2 linked regions of the Rubripirellula amarantea genome follow. The protein of the gene in region 2 interacts with the protein of the main gene of each other region in a pairwise test. Links are inferred from orthologs where the notes say so. Each region holds a gene or a part of one and is shown on either strand. Other genes may lie near its edges.

Region 1 (15,463 bases), on a different replicon or contig from region 2:
TGAGTGACCAAGGGCAACTTTTGGATTTCTTCGCCAACGCGGCCTTTGTTTTTGGCCCTCAATAGGATCTCTTGGCCTTCCGCTTTGAGTTGTCCGCCGGGCAATTCGATGTTTTGAGCTCGAATTAAGTTGGCGACTTGATCAAGGGACAAGCCATAACTGCGCAGTGTCGCCTCGGGAATTTCAACGTCGATTTGATACGGCCGCGATCCCATGATCGAAGCCGACGAAACCGACGGCAACGTCAGCAGGTCGTCCCGAACGCTCTCGGCAACTTCTCGAAGGCGTAATTCCGATGATTCAGTGCGCTCGTTCGGCCCAACGACGCCAACGCGTATGGCTGCCTCACGAAAGGTGATTTGCTGAATCTGCGGATCTTCGGCAAGGGCGGGAAAGCTAGGAATACGATTGACCTCGCGGTCGATCTCGCTCATCACTTTCTGGACGTCTTTGACATCGCTGCGCAGTTCCGCCAACACATAACCGGAACCTTCGCGAGCGATCGACGTAACTTTCTTAATGCCATCGATGCTGCGAATCGCTTCTTCGATCTTTTGGCAGATAGCTTCTTCACTGTCTTTAGGAGTCGCGCCGGGGTACGGCACCGTCACCATTACGATTTCGAGCTCGAAAGCAGGAAAGACCTCGCGACGCATGTTGTAGAGCGAAAATCCGCCCATCAACATTAGCGCCAGCATCAACACATTCATTCCGGGAGCGTTGGTGATCGCCCATGATACGGCTTGTTTCATCAGTGGTTCTCCCCGTCATCAGCAGAATCGACAGGCGGGCTCACAAGGGCTTGAGCTTGAACCAGCTTGGTAGCGACAGTGGCAATTTTAGATTGAATGGTCGTTGAATTTTCGTTGATCGAATCGGATTCTTGATCGTCCCGCGTTCGCGAATTTCCTTGCACCTGAACTGCGTTGTCTTGATTCGTCGTTGCCGCTTCGTCTTGTTTCAATTGAGCTCGCGCGGGCAGGAATTCGCCGTCCACGGTTCCGATTGGCGAAACGACAACCATCGCACCGGGCTTCAAATTGTCTCCGGTGACCTCGCAAACCCAAAGCCGATCCTCGCCACCAACTTCAGGAGCAAAGAACGTTGGCTTGTTTTCGGCGATCAGTTTTAAGTTGGCTATCGACAAGGAATCCACCGGAGTCACTCCTGATTCCACCTGGACCCGGCCTGCCACCCATTCGCTGGCGACAAAACCATCCTCCGACTCGGCGATCGTTTCCTCGGTCAGGTCCGAAGCATCGGTCGCGCCCTCATCGTTATCAGCTTCGGCAGTGGTGTCTTCGGTCGTAGTAGCTTCGGCCGTGGTGTCTTGAACGCTCGCGTCTTTCGCACCCGTATCGCTGACCGACTTGGTTGGCGGTTGCAGGACCGATTCGTCCGGAGTGAAGTGGTAGACACGATTACCAGGTTGCATTGCCTGAGCGGGAATCACTACCAACGGCGTTTTGGGATCGATGAACAATTTGACTTGAACGTACATGCCGCGAACCAACGCGGGTGCTGACGGATCGAAACGCTCTTTCCCATCTTTGCCAATCGTTTGTCGCGGCTTATCAACCACCACTCGCACGGGAACGGTGCGAGTTTCAGAGTCCAGCCCAATGCCGTTGTAGGACAGCAGTTTGCCGTTCCAACGGTAGATCACGCCATCACGTCCGGACAATTCGTATTCGATGACCGCTGGCGTTTCAGGCAACTCGTAACCGCGAGCCGCCTCGTCAACCGATGTGCCCTTTTGGTCAAGGATCCAATAGAGCTGGTCCATTCGCAAACTCGACGCTACTTCCACTTTGGATGTGTCGTCGATCACCACCAAGGTCGTTCCGCGGGCAACAAATGTATTCAAGTCGGCTTCTTCGGCCGCGATCACACCTTCAATCGGAGCTCGGATTTGCGTTCGCTCAAGATTCACCTCTGCGCCGCGTAGTTGAATCTGAGCCAGTCGCTCCGATGCTTCCAGTCGCGTACGTCGCTGTTTGAGCAAGTCGAGTTGATTTTCTTGGCTGATCAACGTTTGGGTTGCCGTCAGCACTGACTTTTCGGCTTGTTCCAAGTCAGCGGCCGTGCCAAATCCAGGTGGCAACGATTGTTGACGTTTGAACTCTCGTTGCTGTAGGCGGATGTCGTCTTTGGCAACTTCAATAAGACGCTGCGCGTTGGCCATTTCCTGGTCGAGTTCTTTCAACGACTGATAGGCTTGTTCTTTTTGACGCGTGAGTTCTTCGACTTGCAGTTCGTAATCGGTGGCGTCAATTTTCATCAGCAATTCGCCCTCTTGGACGTACTGACCCGTTTCACACTTCTCCGATTTAAACACGACTCGACCCGCGACTTCGGCCGCCACGCGAGCTTCGCGGTAAGGTATGACCGTTCCATCGACGTCCAAGTTGAGCTTAGCGCCGGTTTCTTCTAGCGACATCAAACGCTCGACTCGCACCGGCGCAAGCGCTTTCATTCGGCCCGTCCGCGTGACATCAAGTGGCGGACGTTTTTCCGGTTCAACGGTTCCCAACGCCCACACCGCCGCCGCGGCCACGCCCAGCAATAGCAAAGGAACGACGACGTTGACGAATAGAGTCGAGCCTCTTGAGCCGCGTTTGAATCGATTGCTATCGGTTTTGATATCGATCGTGGGCAGCTTGTCCGATTCATCGACTTCGCGGACGCTCGAAGCGGGAGGAGGATTAGACATAGATTTCAAAAGAAAAGTTTATAGTTGAGGTGGGGCGACTACGCCGTGACTTTTAGTGTGAGCCAGCGCCGAAAGTGTCACCGCTGATATATGCTCGACCAAGGTTTCGATGCTGAAGTGCTTCTTCCGTTCAGTCGCTGGGATCAAAATCTCAATCACTTTGGCGCCGAACTTGTGATAGACGCACTGGCCCACCACGCTCAGCGCTAATTGGTCGATCACATGTTCGTCGACGGCCTCGGTGGTGAGGTCATGCAACGAACGTTTGAGCCTTTGAAAAAGTGGCTGAAAAAATTCACGGATCAATTCGTCAAAGACCGGGGTTGGATTTTGCATCTCTCGCATCATCAACTGCGACTCCCAACCCGTTGGGTCATCAGCGAGAATGCGTGACAACAGGGTGCGCACGATGGCTCGAAGAACTTCGGTGGGATCAGACAATTCTGATTGAGGTGTCGGAAATCGACGTTCGCGGGAATCTCGGATTCCCCGGATCACTTCGCGATAGAGCCCCATCTTGTCACCAAAGTAGTATCCCACCGAGGCAATGTTGACGCCGTCGGCCGCCGCGCAGATTTCTCGTACGGTCGCTCGGTCGTAACCAGATGACGCAAAGACGGGCCCCGCGGCTTCTAGCAAGCGAGTACGGGTATCAAAATCGGACTCCGTGACCGCTGTGTCGCTCACGGGAGGGGTAGGCTGGGAAGCCGGGCTGGTCATGCATTGCCCTTTGAAAACGGTTTAAACAGTTGTTTAAAACAATCGTTTGAATTGGCCGATTTGTCAAGTCAGCCGTTTTACGCAAGTTTGCGTATCGCTTCGGGAAGAGCTTCGCACTCCAGTTCAAAAACGCGTGCGGCGAGCGTGTCCGCGGTATCCGTTTGCTCGACACGACAGCTCTTTTGCAACACGATCGGGCCGTTGTCGTATTCGTTGTCGACATAATGAACGGTACAACCACTGACCTGGACCCCGCGGTCGATTACGGCTTGGTGGACACGATGGCCGTACATTCCTTCGCCACCGAACGCCGGTAATAGCGAAGGGTGGATGTTGATGACTTTCCGCTCAAATGCCTTCGGGATCAGAACGTGTTTTAGGAAGCCTGCCATCACGACCAATTCGGCGCCTGATCCGGCGCAAGGATCGAACATCGCGTGTGAGTACTCATACGGATCGCGATGCTCGGACTTGCGAACAACCAGCGTTGGGATCTTTGCTTCTCGGGCAACGTTCAGGCCTTTGACGGTACCGCTACTGCTGATGACCAGTTTGATGTCGATGGGCAAATCGTGCTTATCGCGATGGTGAATCAGGTTCGCCAGTGTTCGACCGCTGCCGCTTAAGAACACTGCGATGGGCAGATGTGCTTTCGACATCAGTTCACCACTCGCTTGACGTACACATGACCGTATTCCGCTTCAATGGCGTCTACCGATTCGATGACTGCAAGTGAAACGGAGTTCGCCAGCGTTTCGTTAGCGATCATTTCATTGTGTTCGTTGACCGCTGCGGACACTTCGTCGTCGCTGGTCGAGACACCAATCTCAATACGGTCAAGGTATTCGCATTCGATTGCCTTGCGTTGATTTTGAACGGTGCGAATGATGTCTTTGGCGATGCCTTCGCGGCGAAGTTCATCGGTGACTTCGGTATTGAGCACGACGACGCACTTCAAACCTTGCGCGGCTGCCCAACCTTCGCGAGCTTGCAAACGTACTTCGATGTCCTGATCGTCCAGAACAATCGGCCCATCTGGCAACTCGATCGTGACGCTGCCGTCTTTTTGCATCGATTGCAAGAGAGCGTTCCCATCGGCGTCGGCCAATGCCTTCTTCACCGCTGGAATGTTCTTGCCAACCTTGGGGCCAAGTCGTTTGAAGTTCGGCACCACCAAGTACTTCACGTATTCATCGCCCTCGGTGGTGTACTCGACAGCTTTGACATTCAGTTCTTCGCGTACCAACGCATCGTGTTGCCTGAGCCAATCCACATGAGTGTCATCGGTAAGCACCACTTCCACGCGAGACAACGGCAAGCGAACCTTCAATTTTGCTTCCGCCCGCGCCGCCCGGCCAAGCGAAGCAATTTCGCGAAGCACATTCATCGACGCCGAAAGTGTCGGGTCGATTCGCGTAGGATCCGATACCGGATAATCGCAAAGGTGAACGCTCTTAAGCACCTTGTCGCCGAACGGTTCCGACAGGCTTTTCCATAGGGTTTCGGACAAGAACGGAACAAACGGCGCGATCAATTTGGAAACTTCGATCAACGTTTCGTAGAGTGTCCAGTAAGCGTCGAGCTTGTCTTGGGAATCCGTTTCCTTAGCCCAGAAGCGATCGCGCGATCGCCGTACGTACCAATTGCTAAGTCCGTCGACCAAACTCGTGATCGCTTTACAAGCGTTGTAGTTATCCAACGCATCCATACGTTCGGTAACAACGGCAACGGTGGAGCTTAGTTCGGAAAGGATCCAACGATCAATCTCGCTACGCTCGGACGCGTCGCGATATTGAGGCGACGATGCGAGTGATTCAGGCGATAAATTTTCATCCGCCCCGGTTGCCGTGGTCGGGTCAAAGCCATCGATCTCGGCGTAGATCGTCAAGAAGCTGTAAACGTTCCAAAGTCGCAACAAGAACTCGGGGATCGAATCTTTAATGGACTGTTCGGCATAGATGATCGAGCTCCATGGCGGCTGGTTGGCAAAGAAGTACCAACGCAGAGCATCAGCACCATAGCGATCAAAGATTTCGTCTGGGCTGCGATAGTTGCGAAGGCTCTTTGACATCTTGCCAACAAGTCGTTTGAACTTCTTGCCGGGATGCTTCGCCTGTTCCTCTTCGGACAACACCATCGTGCCGTCTTCTGCTTCGTACCATTGAGACAACATCAGGCCGAGCACGATGCAATTACGAAATGGGTGCGGGTAGTCGGCGACAACCCCAAGCTCTTTCTTGCTGGTTCCCTTCTTGCCGAACAACATCGTGCTGATCGCAAGTTGGCTGTAGAACCAACCGCGGGTTTGATCCAAGGCTTCGCTGATGAAGTCGGCTGGGAATTGGTCCTCGAACCGATCGGCATTTTGATGCGGGTAACCCCACTGAGCGAACGGCATCGCGCCGCTGTCGTACCAGCAATCGATGACTTCGGTAACGCGGTTCATTCGTGCGCCCGGAGCGAACGGCGAATCATAGGTGACTTCGTCGATGTATGGTTTGTGAACACGCAGGTCGTCAACCAGTTCGGGATTAGCGGCTTTCGCCTTCGCCCAAACTTCGGTTCCTTGGATGCCGGGTTTGGCGAGCAGTTCGTCATAACAAGAAATGGCTTCCTGCTTGCCCGTTTCGCTGCAGGTCCAAATGGGAAGCGGCGTGCCCCAGAAACGTTCGCGAGACAAAGCCCAATCAACGTTTGATTCCAGGAAGTTACCGAAGCGGCCATCTTTGATGTGATCGGGCTGCCAGCCAATCTTGGCGTTGTTGGCAAGCATTTCGTCCTTGAACTCAGTTGTCCGAATGAACCAACTGCGACGAGGATACTGGATGAGCGGGTCTTGATCGGCTCGCCAACAAAACGGGTATTCGTGCAGGTATTGTTCGAGCAACAACAGTCGACCGGATTCTTTGAGCTCACGCGAGATCGGCTTGTCGGCGTCTTTCACCCAGACGCCCTTCATGGACGCGAACTCATCGGTGAACTTTCCATCGGGACCGACTGCGCAAAGTAGTTCGGGAGCATCGCCATCAACAAATCGCTTTTGCTCCTCGATCAGCACGTCGTAGTCGACCTCACCAAACGCAGGAGCCTGGTGAACGATGCCGCTACCCGATTCCGTAGTGACAAAGTCAGCCGCAACGATCCGCCAGTACTTGGATGCTTCGCCACCCTCGACCAGCTTGCCGCTTGGGTCGCCAGTGGCTTTGACGTAGTTATCAAACGGTGGCGTGTAGCGTTGTCCGATTAGGGACTCGCCGCTGATCGTTTCGACAACTTCCAGTTCACGTTTGAGCTTCGCTGAAATGGTTTCCACCAGGGCCGACGCCATCACCAGCTCTTGGTCGGTTTCGGGATCTTTGCAGACGGCATAGTCGATCTTGCTCGGATGCACGGCCGCGTACATGTTGCTCGGCAACGTCCAAGGGGTGGTGGTCCAAACCACAAGTGAGCGACCGGGGTGGTCAACTAAAGGAAACAGCACATACACACTTGGGTCGGCGACTTCTCGATAGCCTTGGCCGACTTCACCAGCGGATAACGCCGTCCCACCTTGAGCCCACCACCACACGATCTTGTGACCCTGGTACAGCAACCCTTGATCGAACAGTGTCTTTAGGGACCACCAAACGGATTCGACGTAGCTTTGGTGGTAGGTGACGTAGGCATCGTCCAAATCCACCCAAAAGCCCAGTCGGCGAGTCAGCGTTTGCCACTGCTGCATGTATCGCCAAACACTTGCCTGGCATTTTTGAATGAAGGGTTCGATGCCGTAAGCTTCGATTTCTTCTTTGCTGTGAATCCCGAGCTCCTTACCGACTTCGACTTCGACGGGTAATCCGTGCGTGTCCCATCCGGCCTTGCGCTCGCATCGGTAGCCCTTCATCGTTTTGTAACGAGGAAACACGTCCTTGATGCTGCGGGTCAGGCAATGGCCGGGGTGCGGCATGCCGTTGGCCGTCGGCGGGCCTTCGTAAAACACGAACGAGGGCCCATCGGCGCGCCGTTGCAGCGACGCTTGGTAGATTTCATTCTCGTCCCAGAATTTTAGGATTTCCTCTTCGAGTTTAGGAAAACTGGGGCTACCGGAAGGGGCACGAAGGGGGCTGGCCGATGCGGGCATGGTGGTCGTGGCGCTAGCGTGGCAAATAGGAAGGCGAGGACGGTCAATCACGAACGCGTGATTGTAGAGCGCAGCGGCCAATCGCCGTAGGCCGGCTAATCTGAGAAGCCACGCCGGGGCCGTTGGTTCGCGCGGAGCCAAAACGGTTCACGCTGAACCAAAAGTAGCTCGTATCGCCCGAAACGAACAATCCGTGCCAAACTCGTTCGTGCGAGATTTCGCGGTACCCATGACACTCGCGGTAGCCATGACGTTCGCCGTGCCTATGAAGTTCACCGTGCCCATGAAGTTCACCGTGCCCATGACGTTCACCGTGCCCATGACGTTCACCGTGCCCGGCCCTCGCAACCAGCGAGCTCAACCCAGGGGGCGTCGAAGCAAGCCAGCCCGCCCAGTGGTCACAACCGCCAGGGCCGCGGGCGCTTAGATGCTGGCTACTAGATGTTGGCTACGAAACTGTCGCGGCCAAGAGCTTTTCAAACTCAGACATCGAAATCGTCGAGTTCGGTTTCCATCAACCGCAGTTCTTCGAGCCACAATCGGATGTCGTTGTCGTACTCGGTCGCCATGTCGCCGAGAACCAGTTGGCGGTGGAACTCAGCCGCGCCGCCTTCAACATGCTCGGCCGCTTCACCATCAGGGAATCGGCGATTGGGATCGGGTGAAATCATTTGGTGGATGAACTTCATCAACAGCTCGTTGACCAGGACCTCTTCGGGCAGCAGTTCCGTGAGTCGACTGGGGAGTTCGCGTTTTGCGATCAACAGATCACGAAGCTTTGCATTGGAAACAAACGGATTCATCCCACTCAGCATCTCGACCAACACGTAACCAGCACTAGCGATGTCACTTCGCGGTGTCGCCAACCGGTTTTCTAGCACTTCAGGCGCCGCATACATCGGTGTGCATTCGCGTTCCCGGGGAGGGTTCGCAACTTCGATCGCAGACCCCATGTCAATCAGCTTGGTGTGGCCGCTGCGTTTGAGCATGATGTTGGCGGGCTTGATGTCGCCATGAACGATGCCCTCGCGGTGCAACGAAGCGAGTGCCGCTAGGACTTCTCGGACAATGGCAACCGCAACGCCCGCTTTGAAACGCGACTGAGTTGTTCCCGCGGTCAAAATCACTTCGTTGATGTATTCCCAGCGAGCCGCATCGACTCGGCCATCAAGCATCGATAGGCAATGAGGCGACATCAACTTGCGAAGGTCATAGCCATCGACCCATTCCATCATCATGATGCGAATTCGATTTCGCTCGATGAAGTTTTGAACGTCAAGCAGGTTGTCGTGTTGAATCAACGCGACCTTCGCAGCAATGCTTGCGACGCGTTTCATCGCTTCGTTGTAGGCCGCCGCTCCCGCGTAGCGTTCCGGCGAGAAGACTTTCATCGCCACGGGAACGGTGAAGCCGTCGGTACCGCGGTACTCCGTCAAGTAAACCTCGCCCTGACCACCTCGGCCAAGCAAGCGAAGCATATGGTGATGGCCAGTCCAACTCACCTTATGGTCTTTGGTGAGCATTTCGTAGCTCGCCAAAAGCTTAGGGTCCGCCGAAGCATTCTTGGACGACCCGCCATAGGATATCGTCGGATTCGGTTCGTAGCGTGTGGTGGATTGCATCAAGGTACGTGTCTCTTCCTGAAACCCAGAGCGAGTAATTTTCCGTGGCAAATAATCTAGTCTAATTTAAGACGCGTCAAAACCGTCGCGTACCAACATCCTCATTTCCCAAATGAGCTCGGCCAATCAGCAAGGCCGCACCCGCACCGGCGACAAATCCGCCGATATGGGCCCACCATGCTACTCCGCCAGCCTGTCCAGAGGCGGAAGCCGAGATGCCATTGTACGTTTGCAGCACGAACCAAATGCCTAGAAAGACCGGTGCGGGCAAAACAAATACCTGAATCAAGATTGGAATCGGCAGGATGGCTTTGACTTTGGCATGCGGGTAAAGCCAAGCATAGGCACCCATCACCCCCGCGATTGCTCCGCTGGCACCGATGGTCGGGACGACGCTATTCATGTTGGTGTAGAAATGCGTCAAGCCGGCCGCGATGCCGGTGGCTAAGTACACGACCGCGTAACCGATGTGTCCCAGCCGATCTTCGACGTTGTCGCCAAAGATATATAAGAACCACATGTTGCCTAGAAAGTGCATCCACCCGCCGTGCAAGAACATACAGGTCAACACGGTTAACCAAGGTGCCACGGCCGAAGGTGCAATCGTCTTAGTGGCGATCTGCCGTTCAAGGCCTCGGTTGGTCTGCACGATGACTTCTTGCTGAATGACCGTGGGCGCGTCTTCGTTAGACAACCGCACCGGCACCATCCCGTATTGTTCGGCAATCGATCCGGTGGGATCCGACAGTTGAAACAGGAACGCGACCGAGCAAATTGCGATCACGGCATAATTGACAAACGGAGTGCGGCGACTCGGGATGCTGTCTTGAAGCGGAATCATAGAGGACGTGCGCGCGAAGTATTGAGTGAGAGCGAATCGGAATCACTTAATGAGTGAAACTCTCGCGACGCATCGTACACGGCTTTGGGGCAACCGTGTGACGTCGTGCAAGTCACAAGCTCTGAAAAGGAAGCTTTCAAAACGATGTCCAATCCGGCGAACCGAAACCCCGCGAAGAGCCGGCGAACCGCAATCAAAGGAAGAGCCGGCGAACTGCAATCAAGGGAAGTGCGGGCAAACCGCGATCAGGCGAAGAGGGTGCGGCGATTGGCGAATGAGTCAGCCAGCGATCAAACTGTGGGCGCATAAAAAAAGTCGGGTCAGCGTCCTGCGTTCCCGACAATTCGTTATTGCCAAGCGACTGGCTCAATCTCTCTCCTGATATTGAGTCAATCGCCCGACGTACCGGCTGCTAAGCAATCGGCACGATGAAGCAAAAAACAGGCGGCGAGTCCATTCGCTCAGGTCCTAAGACCTGTTGCTCGATCCTCGAGCGCACCGATGTAAAAATAAGTCATCGCAATCTTTGCGAGTCTCCGCGAACCATCGAATCATTCGAGTGGTCCTTGGTTTGATGAGGACATCGCAATGTCCGTCGCAAATTGGAAGTCGCGTTCCAATTTGATTGTGAATCGTTAAGAGCTTGAAATCTGGTTCAATAGATCGATGACTTAACATCAGCGATCATGACAACTGATCAGAGAACAAGGTGGCCAACCGATGGTGATGAAGAGTCGTTGACGAGCCGTTCATCGTTTGAGTTGGCAAAGTGAGTCACCGAAGCGTTCGGTAAGACACCGCGAGCAGGCTGAGTGAATCAGCTTGACGTCATAGCGGCGGAGAGTCTGACGGATGGTTGATGGGGTTGATCTGAGGGTTTCCGATTCGAACATGAAACGCAGTTGAATTCGGATAACTCATAGCAAACTTCTCCGTCGAAAAAAAATGCAACTCGCTGCCGTTGGTGAACAGCAACCATTGCTTCAATGAGGCTGCAAGAATTTGGCGTTGCCGCCTGCGAATGTCAACAACAATCTTGGTGAAGAAAGTAAATTCAATTTCAGCAATTCATCGAAAGCTAACGAATCGCGATGTGATAGATCAGAAAAAAATGTTTGCGTTGTTTGGGCATCGACATTCACGCCATTGCTGCGGCACATTCACGTGAAAACGTCAACCCCGAGAACGAATGAATTTTGCTTTCTTTGCGTTAAGAAATACAAGGCTTCGTCTCGCAACAATGCACGGTGCTATCAACTTAATTCGCGTACGCGGACTTTCACTTGTCGATCGCTCATCGTCGACCGCTCATCGACGTTAAGCCATCAACGTTCAATCATCGCTATTTGCTCAACGCCTTCCACTCAATGCCCTTCACTCATCACATGTGCAGCGGTGCGACCAGCGTTCGTGGTTCCAGCGTTGATCATCGCTTGCTGCGTCGATCGCTAGCTTAGTCTTCATCAAGGGGGCTGATATGAGTCGTGCCAGTGAGTAATGCCGTTACGGGCCGACTCTGACGCAGCGATGCTGCTTTGGTAGAATGCCGCTGTGCTGTTCTTTTCGCAGTTCGTCCTCATCGCGGTTCGCCACTCTCTGGCAAAGGGTTTCTATCATCAACACTCACGATCCCAGACGCTTATGGAGCGATTCGTACGTCGATGAAATGAACGCGTTGCTGGGTGCCGATGCTTGTCGTCAATTAGCAATCTACAAGCTTCCTGAGGGCTTCTGCCTGAGCGTGATCGTGCCCGTTTATAACGAGTGCAAAACAATCGCCAGCGTTGTTGAGGTCCTGCGACAAACGGGACTGCCCATGCAAATCATCTTAGTCGATGATGGCAGTAGTGATGGAACCGGTGATGCTGTAGATCAGTTTGATAACGAGCCGGATGTTGTGGTCCGCCACCACGCCGTTAATCAAGGCAAGGGCGCAGCGATTCAAACGGGAGTCCGAGTGGCGACGGGCGACGTGATCGTTATTCAGGACGCAGACCGCGAGTACGATCCTTCGGACTTTCGATTCCTCTTGCAGCCTATCCTTAGCGGAGAAGCCGATGTGGCTTACGGGACTCGTTACGGGCATTGCGACCGATCGTTGTCGCCCTGGTGGCACCAAGCGGTCAACAACTTCATCACGTTGCTTTCGAGTTTGGCGATTGGGATCCGTTTGAGTGATGTCGAGACGTGCTACAAGATGACGCGACGCGCGCATTTTATGGCGATCTTGGACGACCTTAAGGAGTCTCGGTTTGGTATCGAAATCGAATTGACAGCACGATGGGTACGGGCCGGTTTGGAGTTTACCGAGCGACCCATTCGCTACCATCATCGTTGGTACGACGAGGGGAAAAAAATCGGCTGGCGCGATGGCGTCAGTGCGCTGCGTTGTATCGCAAAGTACGGACTGCTGAAGCGGTAATTTACGAAGATAAAATCGTCGCCAGCACGCAATTGGTTCTCATTTGTTCATCGGTGACGCTAGCCGCAGTGTTTCTACTTTGCTGCAAAATTCTTGACTTTGCACTCAAGAGAGCGTTATGCTGGCAGTGTTAGGCGGAGCCCTTCTTTTCTCTTGCGAGCTAATCATGGTTTGCGATTCAACATGGATGGAAACCACATGGAGGAGCTTCCGTTATGTCTGCCCTTGCTAGTCCAACGACGACTGTAAACGCGGTCTCGTCTTCGCCTTCCCTGCTCTCGGTGAACCCGGCGTTCTTACAAGAGATCAAGGATAGTAACCCGGCGTACTGGAATGCGTTTCGACGCTTACCGGTGGTCTGCGATTGCCACGGAGAACCGCTCCAGGTTTGCCGAAGCCTATCACGTACGCTCGACGACCTGCGCGATGCGGCGGCCTTGCAATTCTCGCTTGAAGAATCCTACGGCTACATTACGCTGGCTGAACCGAGCGAGCATCAAATCAAGGGTGTCCGACTAGGTGAACTAGCCGAGAGGGCCCAACGCGAACATCGCCTGCTTTACCTGCAGTTGACCGAATTGGCAGAACAAGCCGAGGAACTGCAGTACCGCGGTGTCGAACAGAACGGCCTGCGTGAATTGATTCAATCCGCTGCAATGTTCGAATCGCAATTGGCGGCTCATGAACGAAGTGAAAATGTTCTGATCGAACAAACGTCCTTGGCTTTAAAACTTGCAACCAGGTATCCCCGATGAAACATGATCACTCTCTGATTGGTGAGCACGCCATCAAGCCAATGGAAATTCTATTGGTCGAGGATGGCTGGACGGACGCACGCGTGACGATCTATGCCGTTCGTCGCAGCCAAGTGCACCATCGTCTGACGCTCGTGCGTAGCGTTTCAGAAGCGATCTCTTTCCTACGTCAGGAAGGCATCTTTGCGAGAGCACCGCGTCCCGACCTGCTGCTGCTCGACATGATGTTACCCGACGGCACCGGTCTGGACGTCTTGCAGTTTCTAAGCGAGGCTCAAGAGGCTGACTTTGATTTGCCTCGCATCACAACGGTCGTGCTTACCGCGTCGAACGATGCCAACCTACGTGTGCAGTGCCAAGATCTGTGCGTATCGGACTTCATGAACAAGCCAGTTCGTGAAGCTGACTTCATGCGAGTGATACGAGATCACAAGCGATTGATGGTGCACACGACGCCCGTTCTTGCTGGCGCTTAGGCCAATCGCGATCGTGCCAGTTATACCTGGCACTGATCTTCGGACTGTTCCATTTCAGGCGACGTCGTCTGGACATCGCCTTGCCTATCAACGTCAAGATTCGCCAACTGGGCGTCACTGACTGGGCGTCACCGCGAACCTGTACCGATGCGACCTACTTCTCGAACCATTTCTTGATCGCTTGGACCGTCGTGGCTCGGCCTGCTCTTGCGATCGAAGTCGTCAACGGGATTTCCTTCGGGCAAACCGCAACGCAATTCTGAGCGTTGCCGCAGGCTGCAATTCCGCCGGGACCCATCAGGGCTTCTAAGCGTTCACCGGCAAGCGACTTGCCGGTTGGGTGATTGTTGAACAACATCGCTTGCGAAATTGCGTGCGGGCCAACGAAGTCTTTGTCGAACTCGGCTAGCTTGCGAGCTTCAAATTCCTCGTCCGTTTCGTCGCTCTTCTTGGTCAGTTCCACTTTGGTGTACTGAGGGCACGCGTCGAGACAGCAACCGCAGCTCATGCACTGACTCAACGGGTAGTTTTGCTCTTGAGTGTCCCGCAGGATTCGCTCGCCCGACCCCATGTCGTAGTAGCTATCCACTGGTACCCACGCTTTAACGCGAGTGAGAGCTCGGAATAAGCGTTGGCGATCAACCATCAGGTCTCGCACCACGGGGAACTTATTCATCGGTTCCAGGACCAGCTCGTCTGGGTTGTCCTGAAGCAACTTATCCACCAAAGCACTGCAGCTTTGTCGAACTTGGCCATTGATGACCATCGTGCAGGACCCACAAACCTCTTCCAGGCATCCACAATCCCAGACAACCGGCGCCACTTTTCGGCCATCGGAATTGGTCGCCTGAGCCGCGATCCGTTGCAGCACCGAGATCACATTTAGCTCGGGTTCGTATTGGATCTTATGCAGTTCCCAATAGGGTTCCAGGCCGGGGCCGTCTTGGCGACGCACGCGAACATTGATCCACTCTGGGCGATTCTTAAGATTGGGTTCGAGGGCGATCATCCGTCGATCCTAGTAGTAAAAAAGTTAGGTGATGGGGAATCCACAACAGTCAACGAATTCTAAAGCGAGACTCTTTAGAACGTCGCCTGTGGTTGCGCTTCTTTCTTGGCAGAACGCTCTTTCCAAACTTGCTCAATTTCTTCAGCACCAACGAGCCCGTAGAGTCGTGGCCGTGGGGCAAGCAACGAAGTATCGACCTCTTCGTAATTCACTTCGACTTGTCGAGTAGCGTTGTCATAGGTCGCAATGCTGCTCTTAAGGTACTTGCGGTTGTTCTCTTCAAAGTCGTCGCACCATTGTTCGGCCTGTTGGCGACGCTCGGTTGGATCTTCGGCGGTCAGTGGCTGTTTTTCGAACTCTGGCTTGTAGTGAGCACCACGGCACTCGTCGCGTTGCAACGCACCTCGCAAAATCGCCTTGGCGATCGGGAACATGTCCTGAACCGACTTGGTGAAGATCACATTCTGATTCGACCATGTTCCCGTGTCAGACAAGCCGGCGTTCAACGCCCGGGTGTGAAGTTCATCGACCTTGTCGATGGCACTGGCGAGCTGATCGTTCTTGCGAACCACCGTGGCCACGCGAGTCATCACGTCGCCAAGTTCTTGGTGGATCAAATACGGGTTCTCGGTTTTGTCCTTCGAAGCGCTCAATAGCGCATCGTGACGCGATTGGTGAAGTGATGTCGCGCCATCAATCAAGCTCGACGGTACGTCCGCATGTCCGCTGCTTTGGTTAGACGCGTAGTTCAGCACCGAGGATCCCGTGAACAGACCCGTGAAGAT
Region 2 (14,273 bases):
TGCAGCAGACCTATCAAGTGAAGGAATTGATCGAGGATTACATCGCTATCCTCGACGAATCGGATCCTGACAAGCGTCTTGATCTGTACGTTGATGAATGGGGCACATGGTATGACCCGGGGACTGACACGCCGTCTGCCTTGTACCAACAAAACTCGATACGCGACGCCGTTTCCGCTGCACTGTTCCTTCATATCTTCCACGAACATGCGGATCGCATCACGATGGGCAACATCGCGCAAGTCGTCAATGTGTTGCAGGCAATGATCCTGACACGCGACGACGAGATCTTACTGACCCCGACGTATCACGTCTTTGAGATGTACAAAGTTCATCAGGGCTCCAGCCATATTCCATTGACTTTCGAAAGCCCTATCTACACGTGCGATAGCGCCGAAGCGCCACCGCTTAATCCCCCTTCAAGCTTTAAAGCAGACGCACAACCAGGCAAGCCTTGGATCAACTCGATCGACGCGGTATCCGCCTCGGCATCGCTTGCGACCGATGGGACGATTACCGTATCGCTGGTGAACACGTCACCGACCGATGCGTACCCTGTTGAAATCACTTACGCCGGAAACAGCCTCGACCATGTGAATGGGCGAGTACTACGCTCCGATCGACTAGATGGCCACAATACGTTCGACACTCCGGATGCCGTTCAACCTCGATCCATTTCGAATTTAAAAACTGTCGGCAACACGGTACAGTTCTTGCTTCCTCCGGCCAGTGTTTCGACGGTGTCCGCAACTCATTCGAAGTAACAACGTTGCGCCCGCCGAAAAGATCGTCTTGGAACAGAGAAAGCTAGCTCCCAAACTGAGCCTTTGGCGTCCCGCCTTGTCCCTTTGAAATCAAACATGCTTTTTACCCTTGCTCGCATATTGTCCTGCTTTGTGCTTTTCATTGGATTCGTTTACCAACCAACCGCGAGCGCCGACCAAGGCAACGTGGCAACGGGTGAGGGAGCGTTGGCGGGCGATCACCCGCGAGTGATTGTTTCGACGGACATTGGCGGATCGGACCCAGACGACTTCCAATCGCTAGTCCACCTGTTGCTTTACGCGGACGTGCTCGACCTCGAAGGGATCATTTCGTCACCGCCTCATGAGGGCCGCGTGAAGCATATCGCTGAGGTCATTGATGCCTACGAAGCTGACTTTCCTCGCCTGCAACGAAACTCGGGTAACCAATACCCCACACCTCAAGCACTGCGTGACATCGCCGTCCAAGGTGCCATCGAAGCTGCGCCTGCGAAAGGCTGGAGTCAACCAACCAACGGTTCACGGTTGATCGTCCAGCGAGCAAAAGCAAACGACGACCGTCCGCTTTGGATTCTTGTTTGGGGCAGCATCACCGATGTTGCTCAAGCCGTCCACGATGATCCTTCGATCAAGGACAAGCTTCGCGTGTACTCGATCGGTTCCTGGAACACTCGACACGACCAAGCCGCTCGAGACTTCCTGTTTAACAGGCACACTGACCTTTGGTGGATCGAAAGTAACACGACATTTCGGGGAATGTACATGGGCGGCAAACAGGACGGCGAATGGGGCAATCTCGAATTCGTCAAACGCAACGTTCGAAACCACGGGGCGCTGGGCGAACTGTTTTGGAACAAGAAACGCGACATCAAAATGGGGGACACGCCGTCACTGCTTTATCTGCTGAAGGGTCCACCGGAGGATCCGACCGGCGAACACTGGGGTGGCTCGTTCTTTGCAACCGAACACGGTCCGCATTACTGGACCGACAGCCCTAAGGCGGAGCTTCGCGAAAATAATCGTGACGGAGCGAAGACAGTCAATCGCTGGCGTCATGACTATCTTCGCGACTGGAAAGCAAGAATGAATGCGTTGAAGTAGAACCGGTTTCGGCCAGCTTACGCAGCTAGCTTTACTTCGCAGCCTCAACTTGGATGATCACACGACGATACGCGTACAAACGAGGTTCCCCGTCGTCGTGGACTTCCAAAATGATGTGTAAGGTCTTACCCGCCGCGGCGGACGGGATAGCCACGCTTGCAGACAAGTCCGAATCGCCCTGAATTTTCACTTCGCCGTCGTAGGAACTGGGCTCTTCGTAGAACGACCATGCATATGTCAATGCATCGTTATCAGGGTCGCTCGATCCATCGGCGTTGAGATCCACGGTGCCTCCCGGAGTGGCCGAGATGTCCAACACGCGGCGTGTCCTGTCACCATTCAAAACGGCAATGGGATGATGATTCGCGTCCGATCGTTGGCTGGTGATGGTCCAATCCATGCGAGCAGCGAAGTCGTTGTCGTAGGCGTCGCTCCAGCGTTTAATTGCCTTGCTTCCTTCGGACGTATTGCCATACATCAAATAAGGATCGAAGTCGCCTTCATTGGTGACTGGCTTCATGCTGCGTATCCCGGCTATCTTGGTCGTACTAAACCGACCGCCCCAGCCACCCTGGTCTACCTTATCAGGATCGTTCAAACCGTTGGGGTATACGTGCATGAAGGCCGGAGTATCCCCTTCGGTCGCCCACTTGCGATCGGGATAAACCGCCCCGAGCGGACCATGGTTTTGGATGTGATTGTCGAGGTTTTCATCCGATGGCTGCCAACCATAAACCCCGGTTGCGCGGATATAGAAAAGGTCGGGAAAGTTCTTCGCAATCCAAGCTCCCGCATCGTCTTGGCCGAGAATATCAAACACGCGCATTTTCGACAGGAAAGACTCGAGTTCTGCTTGCGTTCGAGTCGCCCGCACTTTCCAAATTGCCTGTGCGACGTTGTTCGCGCCTCCCCAGCAACCAACCCAAACCGGACGCGGATCGTCCTTGTCAACCGACGCGATAATCATGTCAGAACCGGGACTATCTTTTCCTTCGCCGACGTCACTCATACCGTAGCCGGTTTGCCCCATCACGGAAATCGATCGCAGATACTCCAGCGAAGGGTAACCCTCTGCGTGGACTCTCAAATTGTCAACGCACTCACCGTAGGCATCGACGATTTTGTCGAGCATCTTCGTGTCGGCTTGCGACTTTTTCCAACACCCCGTCGCAACGATTAGCCCCTCCATTTCAAATTCGTTGGCGCTCACCAACAAGCGGACAAGGGATTGTTCGTCATCCGGGTCCGCACCAAGGTCGGTGGTGGTGATTATCCGAGGCTTGTCAGAGACCGTCGATGAATTGTCTGCTCGCACGAGCGGCACAATGCCAGCGACGATGACGAAAGCAGAGGCGATAAAAGAGAGTTGTCGGTTCATGGCGTTGGCTTGTAGGTCGATCGGGAGGGTAAAGGTGCTGCGAAGTAGGAGCGAAAATATTGGTGCATCGTCGGCACAATCGTCTAGGGACGCATGCTGACCTTAAAATGTTTCATGGCTAGTCTCATTGCATTGCCTCTTTCGTGTTCCAGTCGGCGACTTCCTCAACAGTGGGAAAGGACGTTTGAGTGCCGAGTCTAGTAACCGAGATGGCCGCCACGATTCCAGCGCGACGAGCAGCATCGGCAAGACTGAGTCCGCTAGCAAGCGAAACAGCAAGTGCCCCGGTGAACGCGTCGCCCGCGCCAGTGCTATCGACTGCCCGAACCGTCGTAGCAGGAATGAACATTGATCCCTGTTCGTCCTGAATCACCACACCGTCGCTTCCCAACGTCAAAGCGACCCGGTTGACGCCACGCTTGCGAAGCAACTCGGCGGCGAGAACGGCCTCGGCTTCCGTATTAACTGACTGGTCAACCAATAACTCGATCTCAGTTTTGTTGAGCACGCATACGTCGCAAAGGTTTAGCAATTCACCGGTAACATGTTCGGCCGGCGCAGGAGTCAGTACCGTCAAAACGTTTGCCGCACGAGCCAATCGAAACGCCTCCGTCGCAGCTTCCACCGGGGTTTCCAATTGACACAGTAAGACGTTGGAACTTTCGATGACCGTCGAGGCGGCGACGATATCTTCGGAACTAAGCTCGGCATTTGCCCCCGCGACCACCACGATGCAATTTTCCGCATGATCGTCAACCAAGATGGCTGCCGTTCCGGTCGGCTGGTTCTCGGAACGACGGATGAATGACGTATCAATTCCGTCCGCTTGATATGCCTCAATGGCTTGCGTTCCAAAACTGTCGTTGCCAACTCTAGCCACGAAGGAAACCTGTGCCCCAAGTCGCGCCGCAACGACCGCTTGATTAGCCCCTTTGCCGCCCATGCCTTGATGCAACGATCGGCCGGTGATCGTTTCACCGGGCTCCGGAAAACGCGACGTGCGAAACGTCAGATCAATGTTGGCAGAACCAACGACGCAGATTCTTCGTTGAGAGGTCGAGTGTTCAGTCATGCTACCTTTCCGGTTGACTCATTCTGTCGATCGCTACGGCGGCCAAGATTACAAATCCTTTGACAACTTGTTGCCAGAACGGAGAAACATTCAGCAAGAATAGACCGTTATTAAGAACGCCAATGATTAGGCATCCGATCACGGTCCCCATTACACTTCCGCGACCGCCCGATAGCGAAGTTCCACCAATCACCACCGCAGCAATTGAATCGAGTTCATAACCCAAACCAGCGTTGGGCTGCGCCGAATCGAGCCGCGACGTCACGATCAGTCCCGCAACTGCGGAAAGCAATCCGCCAATCGAGTAAACGGCGATCTTGATACCCGTCACCGGAAGCCCCGTCAACAATGCCGCTCGCTCGTTGCCACCGACGGCATAAAGATGTCTGCCGAATCGTGTCATCCTTGTTAGCAATACGAACGCACCCACCAACGCCGCAGTAATCCAAACGGGAACGGGAACTTTTAAGAACACGCCCGTACCAATGATGCCAAATGTTGGACCTAGTCCCGTGACCGGAAAACCTCCCGTCCACAACATCGTCAAACCGCGAGCAATACTGAACATCCCGAGCGTCGCGACGAAGGGCGGCAACTTGAACCGGGTGATTGCGACTCCGTTGAACAGACCTGCTGCGGCACCGGCAAGCAAGCCAGCAACGATCGAACCGAAAACGGTGAACTGCAATTGCACACCTAAAAAGTCAAGTCGGAGCCCGTTTTTGAGTAAGCCCGCCGCCACCGCGCCGGAAAGAGCAAGCACTGCTCCTACCGACAGGTCAATTCCGCCAGCTAAAATGATCAGCGTCATTCCGATCGAAAGACAGAGGTTCACCGATATCTGGCGAAGAATGTTCAGTCCATTTTCCGTGGTCAAAAAACTTTCAGACAATAGACTCATTCCGACTAGCATCACGGCTAGCGCGATGAGCGACTGGAACTTCGCAATGTGGCCACGATCAACCTTTAGCATGGAATGGCTGCTCCTCGCGGCAAGGCAGCACTCAAGATCTGTTCATCCGTCGCATGCTTTCGGTCAAGTTCGGCTGTTTCCCTACCTTCGCACAATACAACGATGCGATCGGAAACCGCCATCACTTCGGGTAACTCAGACGATACGATCACCACGGCGAGTCCTTCGGCGGTTAGTTCATTGATCAAGGTGTAGATTTCAGACTTTGCCTGAACGTCGATACCGCGTGTGGGCTCATCGAGCATCAGGACTGTCGGTCCGGTCGCAAGCCACTTCGCGAGGATCACTTTCTGCTGGTTTCCACCGCTCAGGTTTACGATGCACTCACGTAGTGAAGGCGACTTCACACGGAACCGTTTGACATAGCGTTGCACATGTTCGTGTTCCGCTCGGCGATTGAGCAGTCCATACCGCTCGGCCTGGGCAAGACTAGCCAGGCTAGCGTTTTCCGCGACGGTCATCGACAAAACCAGTCCGTCTCGTTTGCGATCCTCAGGAACGAGCGCGATGCCGCTGCGTATGGCGTCCCGCGGCGATCGGATTTCAACGTGGCGATCGTTGACATAAACATCACCGGTCGCCACGCCATCGTGTAAACCAAAAATGCATTCAAGCAGTTCGGTGCGGCCAGCCCCCATCAATCCAAATATCCCTAGCACTTCGCCTTTACGGACACGAAAGCTAACGTCGCGCACCAGAAAATCCGCCGGACGTGTGGGATGGGGCAGCGAAACACTTTCGACTCGCAACACATCGTCACCCAACGCATGCGAAGTCCTAACCGAGGCTTTCAATTCTCGACCAGCCATCATGTGGACCATTTGTTCTTGGCTGATCGCCCCCAGTTCCGCGGTACCCATCATGCAACCGTCACGCATCACCGCGACGTCGTCGGCGATTCGCGAAAGCTCTTCCAGTCGATGAGTGATATAAACGACGGCTACGTTTTGTCGCTTCAGATCGTTGATGCAACGAAATAGCACTTCCGTTTCATGCTCGGTGATAGCCGACGTGGGTTCGTCCATGATCAGAATGCGAACATCGCCGGCCATCGCGCGAGCAATCTCGACTAACTGTTGTTGGCCCACTCGCAATCGTCCCACAACGGTTGTTGGCAGGACATCGAGTTCCAATAGCTTCAGCCATTCTGCAGCACGACGGTTCATCGTTTGGTAATCGATCAACGCATCAAACAATCGCGGTTCGCGTCCCAGGAAGATGTTCTCGGCAACGGTCAGGTCAGGAACAAGGCTGAGTTCCTGGTGAATCATGGCGATGCCGAGATCGAGCGCGTGACGTGGACTCGTTAATGCAACCGGACTACCACCTAGAATCAATTCGCCACTATCGGGAGTCTGAACACCGGCAAGAATGTTCATCAACGTTGATTTACCAGCACCGTTCTCTCCAAGCAGCGCTGTCAATCGTCCAGCACGCAAGGTTAGATCAACGGCGTCGAGTGCTTTGACACCGGGGAACGACTTCGAAATCTGTCGGGCCTGAAGAACGATCTCACTTACTTCCGTCATGGCGTCTCCCCGATGATCGGAACAACTCGCAACGGATTCAGGTCGGTGTCCTCGTCTGAAATCTGGGCACAACCAACGAAGCGGATCATCGCACCAGGTTGTGATTGCTCACGCAACTCGGGCAACACGTCCGCTTCGATTCGGCGATTGATTTCTGACGATACCGCATTGAAGTCTTGCGAATTGGTGAAATCGTTCACATCTAACAACGCCGTCCCATCACGAACCGCATTCCCGAACACAGGTCCTGTTTCTAGCGACACTTGAACTTCCGCAGCATTGTCATCAAGTGCTATCCCGATGGAATTTGAGCTATGGTCGATGACACGTCCGGTGCCGCTGACAAAGTAGTAATAGGTAGAACTTAGCCCCACGCTTCGACCGAACTCTCTGCGTGCAGCCTGCCGATCTTTGCGGATCGCTTCCATCAGTTCGGATACGTCGACAGCGCGATCGGCGCCCGGAATCAATTGCTTTGACCAGAACGTTTCCACGAACGCCACCGGTTCAAAACTAGCCTGCTTTTTGTCAGCCAAGTCCTTGTCGGCTTGTTCCAACGATACGACATGAAAGAGCGGCCAATAGCACAGCACGACGACCGATCCAGCCACGATTGCACTAACGAACCACCATTTTCGCTTGACCAAGTTCACTCCGAATCCCTTTGGCCGTGGTCGCCAAACTTGTCGACATTGCCTTGATGGACAAGCTCGACCGAAACAGGCACCTTCTGCGGCAACTCGTGATCACCTTTAAGATACTTATCCGCGTACTCTGCAGCAGCCTTGGCCATCAGCTTGGGAAACTGCATTCCCGTCGCAACGATCTTGCCCTCTTTGATCATGTTGACCACGTCGTCCGCGCCGTCAAAACCATAGATCTTGACCTGTTGGTCTTTCCCGGAAGCCAACAACGCCTGATAGGCGCCCATCGCCATGGCGTCATTGCCGCAGAAGACCGCGTCGATATCCGGATTGGCTTGCAAGATCGTTTCCATAACTTCGAGTGCCTTCGCACGGTCAAAATCGGCGCTTTGCTGAGCCACCATTTTTAGTCCGGGGTATCGATCGACGACACTGTGGAATCCATCGGACCGACTTCGCGTGTTGTTATCACCCACCAGCCCCAACAGCTCAACGTACGTTCCCTCTTCACCCACCGTCTTCACGAAATGGCGACCGATCTCAACGCAACCGGAAAAGTTGTCCGACAAAATTTGCGAGACCGCAGCATCGGTGGTGTTGATTTCGCGATCCATGCAAAACACAGGTACGCCCCCTTCTTTGGCTCGACGTACATTTGCAATCGATCCATCGGCATCAGTTGGATTGAACAAAACCGCGGAATATCCCGACGCGATCACGTTGTCGAAGTGAGCGGTTTCCTTGGAAGGGTCATTCTGCGAATCAAAGATGACGGTGTCGTATCCCAACGCCTCAGCATTTTCCTTGGCTGATTCCGCCAGGACCACAAACCAAGGGTTGTTCAAAGTTGAAACGATAACCGCAACCTTCTTAACTGCCGTCGTATCCTGATCCGTTGATTTGCTTGTGCTGGCCTGCTTGCTGCACCCCGTGATGCCACACCCCGTCAAAACAATCGCCAGTGTGCAAACCAGTTTTATGGCTAGCCGTCGGTTGATTCGATTCATAACCTCGATTGGATTCATCACAATAATCACTAGATAAGGTGGCCGCGAAAGTGCGTTAAAACACAACGCCTGATTTCAGTATGACATTCGCGTAAGGAGTACACTCGCCAGTACGCACGATCGCCTCGCTGTCGCTGGTCAATTTCTTGAATGCCTCGTGCGAGACTTCCGTCAACTTGGGGTTCATCGAATGTGTTTCGAAAATTTGGATCATTTGGTCGTAGATTGATTGATTATGGTCGTGAATCTCTTTGGCGATCACAATCTCCTCGACCATCATTTCCGACAGTATTGCGTCGAGCGTGCGAAGGAACGTTGGGTAACCATTCTCAATCGCGAGATCAATTCGTTTCACTCCCGAAGGAATGGGCAATCCAGCATCGCACAATGTGATCGATGCCGTGTGCCCAATCCGGCTAATCTCGTAGCTCAGTTCGCTATTAAGTAATCGATTGCGTTTCATCGTGCACGCAACGCCAACGATCGTTCCTGAATGACGAAAATCATGGAGTCAACCTTGTTGAGTGAAACGCATTGAACACGAGCCATCGTAATCCGCACCGCGACATCGCATGAGTCTTGGCTATTGAATGCAGCGGCAACGAAGTATGTTGCCAAGCATTAACGGAAACGGACCGTACTATTTCTTGTGAGGCAAGACTTCGATCTTACAGCATTCATCGAAGTTGGTGACGGTTCCAAACTGGTCGACCAATTCGTCCAAGCTAAATCGGTGAGTGATCAAGGATGCGAAGTCGTAGCGATTGGATTGCTGATGAAGAATATTAAGCACGGGACGCCAATCGGTTCCGCAGTGAAACACTGAGTGAATGTGAAGATTCTTAGAACTGATGTGCCGCATCACATCGAGTGCCACGGGCTTCCCTAGGTCAACCCAGTTGCCAACTTCGATCACCGTACCGCCCTTACGAACCATACGCAAAGCCTCGATAAATGCCTCGGGTTCGCCAGCGGATTCGATCACCAAGTCCGGACCGACTCCTTCAGTCATCTCCTGAACTTGAGCGATGCGATCGTCCATCGAAACCTGAGCTGCATTGATCGTCACGTCGGCGTAAAGCCCCTTCGCCTTCGCCAGCCTCAAGTCCGATAGGTCAGTCGCGATACGCAATCCCGCACCATGAATGCTCGCCATGATCCCGTGCAAAATTCCAAGTGGACCATTGCCGAGAACGGCGACTGACATTCCAGGTCCAAATCCTTCATTCACTGGTGCAAACGGCCCGGCCGCCCGACCGAGAGCATGAAACGCGACGGCCATCTCTTCCACAAACACGGCGACGTCAGTCGACATGACCTCGGGAACCTTAAACAAGTGCGTCCCGGGTCGAATGTACATGTATTCCGCAAAACCACCGCGAAGGTAGGGCTTCGTATCGCAGTTCGGGTGCAACCCGTAGGCTTGCAACTGGTTCAAGCAGGTCGTGTTGTTGTAGTGTTTGCGACAGTAGTAACAGTGACCGCAATTCACTTCGACAGCGAGAGCGACTCGATCGCCAACCTTCAGCGTTTGCTTGTCGTAGTCCATCGTGGTTGCGGCGTTATCGCCAATTTCGACGATCGTTCCTATCACCTCGTGTCCACCGACGTAAGGAAAGATCGACTTACCACGTAACTGCGTTGCTTCGCCTTTGTAAATGTGACGGTCAGTTCCGCAGATGCCCGCCATGTCCACCTTTAAAATTGCCGAATCGTGGTCCATCGTCGGATACGGATACGTTCGCATCTCCGTTTGGCCGGGCGACGTCATCGCAACCGCGCGCACTGTTTCCGGCTTGGTTGCCGATACCTGCTGGGTGTTTTGCGAGTCCAATACTTGTGACATGACCATCCTCTAGTGCTGATAGTGCTGGTGAAAACCGAACGATTGAGAAGTGCCGGACCCGTGACTTCTGGCCCTTAACTTTGGCTTGTGATTAGGACGACTGGACGACGCTGGCATCGAGCGAACCCGTCATATCCGGCCCCGCTTCGCATGCGAACCACAGAATCCACACCCTAATACGCCGATTATGGCAACTGGAATCAGCCTTATCTCCCTCGAAAACGTCTTAAACTGACACTATTCCGAGGTAGCTCGGAATATCGAACGTCCGGTGATTTTCGTGCCTGGACGCAATCTGTGGCCGATAAGGCTCCGCCAGACCTTGATTTAAGCCCAAACACCATCGAAAACGAGGCTAACCTGTACTATCCTGAGGCCATGTTGCACTTTGACACGGACCGACCAGAGTTCTCGCCGTATGGCTTCACATGCGAAGTTTGGGAACCCAAACGGATGCAGCGGCCCGATCGCCACGATGAGATTGAGATTAACTTTCTTGCGGAGGGATCGCTGACCTATTTAATCGGTGGCAGTCGAGTCACGGTCGAACCTCGTACGGTAACACTTTTTTGGGCCGCCGTACCGCATCAGATCGTCGAGTTCCGTGATGTCACGCACTACTACGTGATCACCGTTCCGTTCGGACGATTTTTGCAGTGGGGGCTTCCCGAGAAACTGCAAACGCAACTAATCATCGGAAACGTCATCGCGGCCGATACCGACGAAACCGTTTCGCATGTCGACGAGACCCTGTTTCAGCAGTGGCATCGCGATTTGCGTAGTGGTACCGACGAATTGAAAGAGATCGTACTGCTTGAGCTGAAAGCTCGTTTGCTACGCTTGGCTCGCGCTCACCATCCTCGGCGTGCCATCTCGGTATTGGACGATGAACAGAAACTGAATCGTGCGTCGCCCAACCTTGAAAAGGCCGAATTGATGGCCTGCTATATCGCACGTCACTATCGATCACGATTGCCGATCAAGGAAATTGCGGAATCCGTCAACCTGCATCCTGACTACGCCGCAAATCTGTTTCGAAGAACTTTCGGAACAACGCTCAATACGTTGATCACTCGACATCGCATCGCCGAGGCGCAGCGATTGTTGATCACCAGCGATGAACAGATTGTGAACGTTGCCTTCGATTCCGGATTCGATTCCCTAAGCCGGTTCAACCGAGCTTTCAAAGAATTGACGGGCACCACACCAAGAAGTTTCCGCAAAGAGTGTCGAGCAAGCAACCGTTGATGGCTCGGGTTTCTTGCTTGGTGCCCGGATTGCTTGGTGCCTAGATTGAATGTTCCGCGAACCATCCGTTCATCGACGAATGGTTTGGCAACTCATCGTCTGTTGCTTGGACGATTGTCGCCAACACGGTTGGGTTTGATCATTCTTGCGAACAATTCAACACAAGTCGTCGGTAACGGGTTAGCGAAGGTTGCCCATCGTCTCGCAAGGTCAAGATCGCGTGAATCTCCTTGCCCGCTGCATCCGCAGGAATCGAAAGTTGGGCGGTTGCAGTCTCACTTTGGTTGATCGAAACGACTCCTTCGTAGGTTCCCGCCCTCTCGTAGACCCACCATTGATAATGGAGTTGATCACCATCGGGATCACTCGAACCGCTCGCATCAAGGGTTACTACTTCACCAGGGAGGACCGTCTGATACTTCACCTGGGTGCTAGAATTGTCATTCAAAACGGGTAGCGGCGGATGGTTTGCGTTTTGAAAATCATTGACGCACCAATCCATCCGTGCCGCAAAGTCATTCTGGAAATCCGTGCGCCAGCGAAAGATCGAACACCACGCGTTGTCGTATTCCTTGCCGTTGTAGGCCCAACGATCTGCCGCGTCCGCGTGCATCCAATAATCGAGGTATGGCGTTTCGTTGACAAAGCAACCGTGCGAACAATCCGCACCAGCGTATTCCTGTGCCACGATGTTGACGTTCTTCTGTTTCTCTCGCGAGAACATTCCGCCCCAACCACCCTGCCACGGTTTTTCGGGATCATTCAAGCCGATCGGCAACAGATGAAAGTAGGTGGGCGTATCGCCTTCCCATATGTGAAGTGCGTCGGGATACACCGTTCCTAAGGGCCCGTGGTTTTCTTGAATGTTTTCCTTCACCCATTGCCGCGTCGAGACGGATTCGTCGCCTCCTCGCGTATGTTCCCAAGAATCAGAGTTAAATCGCTGAGACATTCCCTTAAACATCGCGACGTTTCTTACGATCAACAGATCGGGGAACGTTTTCGCCATCCACGCACCGGCGTCGTCCTGCGCGGCCAAGTCGTAGATGCGAATCTTTTTTAGAAAGCGTGCTAACTCTTCGGGTGTACGCTCATGCTGGACGGTCCAAATCGCTTGAGCGATTGTGTTGGCTCCGCCCCAAGCTAATAGCCACACCGGTCGATCGTCGTCTTTGTCGACGGCTTGGACGATCAATCGAGACCCCTGCGATGGGCGAAAGCCTACCGAACTCATTCCATACCCACGGTTGCCTGTCACCGTAATTCGATGCAGATCTTCGGCCTTCGGGTAGCTCGCATCATGCAAAAGCAAATTTTTATGCACTTTGCCATAAGCATCGATGCACTCGTGAATCACGTGCGTCGCCGGATCCGACAGCTTCCAAATGCCGGTCGATCCGATCAGTCCCTCAATTTGCAAATCGTTCGAATACAACAACAGCCGAACTAATGATTCTTGATCATCCGGCTCGTTGGTGATGTCCGTCGTGACGATGACCCGGGGTGCGGATGGTTCCACCGCCGCCGACAACATGGCGTCGCCGATCAGCAAGGCACACCCGACACCGCAGACGATCCATGCGCGCCCGATTCGATTCAACATCCACCGCATCTTCGTTGTGTTCATTCCAAAGGTTCTCGAGCTGTCGTTCAGGTTCGTCGGCACTGACAATGCTAATCGCTATGCCAATCCCGGATTATAGAACCTCCACGGTCGCTAGAGCTACACCTAGACGAACATCACCTGACTGGAGAATGCTCGCTTAGACTGTGACCGCTGCGTCTGCATTGATCGCACGAATCAGTTCTTGCTGAACTCGATCGGCGTCTTCGTGAGCGACTTGGCATGTGCCCGCTGCCTCATGTCCACCGCCAGCATAAGACAAGCAAAGTTCGCCAACGTTTGTGCTGCACGAGCGATCGAAAATTGACTTTCCGATTGTGAATACCGTGTTTTGTTTTTGCCGGCCCCACAAACAATGCATCGAAATGTTGCACTGCGGAAACAGCGAGTAGACGATAAACCGGTTGGCAGCGTAAATGGTTTCCTCATCACGAAGATCGAGCACAACGAGATTTCCTTCCACGGTGCTGCAACGTCTAATTTGCTCCTTCGCGTTCGCTTCATGCGAACGAAATAGTTGCACTCGTTCATCAACATCGGGCAGTGTCAGAATTTCATCAATCGTATGACCTTTGCAGTAGTCGATTAAGTCCATCATCAACTGGTAATTCGACACGCGGAAATCGTGGAATCGCCCCAAGCCAGTGCGAGCGTCCATCAAGAATGAAAGCAGTTCCCAACGTTGCGGATTAAGAACATCTTCGATTGTGAATTTCGCGGCATCCGCTTTGTCTACCGCTTCCATCATTTCATCACTGATCAACGGAAACTGTTGCTTGCCACCGTAGTAGTCGTAAACAACTCTTGCAGCCGAATCGGCTGAAGGAGTCAGAACGTGATTGTCACGCTCCTCTCCGTTGCCGCGGGCTAACTCGCTTGAATGATGGTCGAAACACAGATGACATCCGGCAACGTAGGGCAGGTTGGTGAGAATGTCGTTTTCGTTCACTTCGATCTGGCCGTCCTGAACGTCCTTGGGGTGAACGAACTTGATATCGCCAAGGATTCCCATGTCTTTTAATAGGATGGCACATACCAAACCATCGAAGTCACTGCGTGTGAGAAGGCGATACTTTTGTGATTGAGT

Evidence for each region.
Region 1: the proteins of Pla22_RS11995 (region 2) and ileS interact in binary tests that used the Escherichia coli proteins (3 or more experiments, as listed by UniProt). The link is inferred for Rubripirellula amarantea from one-to-one orthologs.

The regions. Positions count from the first base shown.
Region 1 is NZ_SJPI01000002.1:196,691-212,153, forward strand. The notes cover bases 3,892-7,861. They hold ileS (isoleucine--tRNA ligase), read right to left. Parts: upstream 7,554-7,861; coding sequence 4,092-7,553; downstream 3,892-4,091. Other genes in these bases: purN (phosphoribosylglycinamide formyltransferase), read right to left, coding at 3,892-4,092; Pla22_RS14265 (hypothetical protein), read left to right, coding at 7,747-7,861. Outside these bases: Pla22_RS14240 (efflux RND transporter permease subunit), read right to left, coding at 1-752; Pla22_RS14245 (HlyD family efflux transporter periplasmic adaptor subunit), read right to left, coding at 752-2,713; Pla22_RS14250 (CerR family C-terminal domain-containing protein), read right to left, coding at 2,732-3,400; more of purN, read right to left, coding at 3,511-3,891; more of Pla22_RS14265, read left to right, coding at 7,862-7,980; Pla22_RS14270 (serine/threonine protein kinase), read right to left, coding at 8,036-9,175; Pla22_RS14275 (rhomboid family intramembrane serine protease), read right to left, coding at 9,252-10,016; Pla22_RS14280 (glycosyltransferase family 2 protein), read left to right, coding at 11,683-12,438; Pla22_RS14285 (hypothetical protein), read left to right, coding at 12,654-13,193; Pla22_RS14290 (response regulator), read left to right, coding at 13,190-13,669; sdhB (succinate dehydrogenase iron-sulfur subunit), read right to left, coding at 13,824-14,678; sdhA (succinate dehydrogenase flavoprotein subunit), read right to left, coding at 14,753-15,463. UniProt on the Escherichia coli protein: Catalyzes the attachment of isoleucine to tRNA(Ile). As IleRS can inadvertently accommodate and process structurally similar amino acids such as valine, to avoid such errors it has two additional distinct tRNA(Ile)-dependent editing activities.
Region 2 is NZ_SJPI01000001.1:3,261,590-3,275,862, reverse strand. The notes cover bases 6,468-9,247. They hold Pla22_RS11995 (D-ribose ABC transporter substrate-binding protein), read right to left. Parts: upstream 8,469-9,247; coding sequence 7,467-8,468; downstream 6,468-7,466. Other genes in these bases: Pla22_RS11985 (zinc-dependent alcohol dehydrogenase), read right to left, coding at 9,109-9,247; rbsD (D-ribose pyranase), read right to left, coding at 8,524-8,931; Pla22_RS12000 (DUF2291 domain-containing protein), read right to left, coding at 6,814-7,470; Pla22_RS12005 (sugar ABC transporter ATP-binding protein), read right to left, coding at 6,468-6,817. In the rest of the region: Pla22_RS12030 (alpha-N-arabinofuranosidase), read left to right, coding at 1-764; Pla22_RS12025 (DUF1593 domain-containing protein), read left to right, coding at 861-1,865; Pla22_RS12020 (DUF1593 domain-containing protein), read right to left, coding at 1,897-3,243; rbsK (ribokinase), read right to left, coding at 3,368-4,315; Pla22_RS12010 (ABC transporter permease), read right to left, coding at 4,317-5,288; more of Pla22_RS12005, read right to left, coding at 5,282-6,467; more of Pla22_RS11985, read right to left, coding at 9,248-10,314; Pla22_RS11980 (helix-turn-helix domain-containing protein), read left to right, coding at 10,612-11,562; Pla22_RS11975 (DUF1593 domain-containing protein), read right to left, coding at 11,702-13,189; Pla22_RS11970 (exopolyphosphatase), read right to left, coding at 13,326-14,273. UniProt on the Escherichia coli protein: Part of the ABC transporter complex RbsABC involved in ribose import. Binds ribose. Also serves as the primary chemoreceptor for chemotaxis.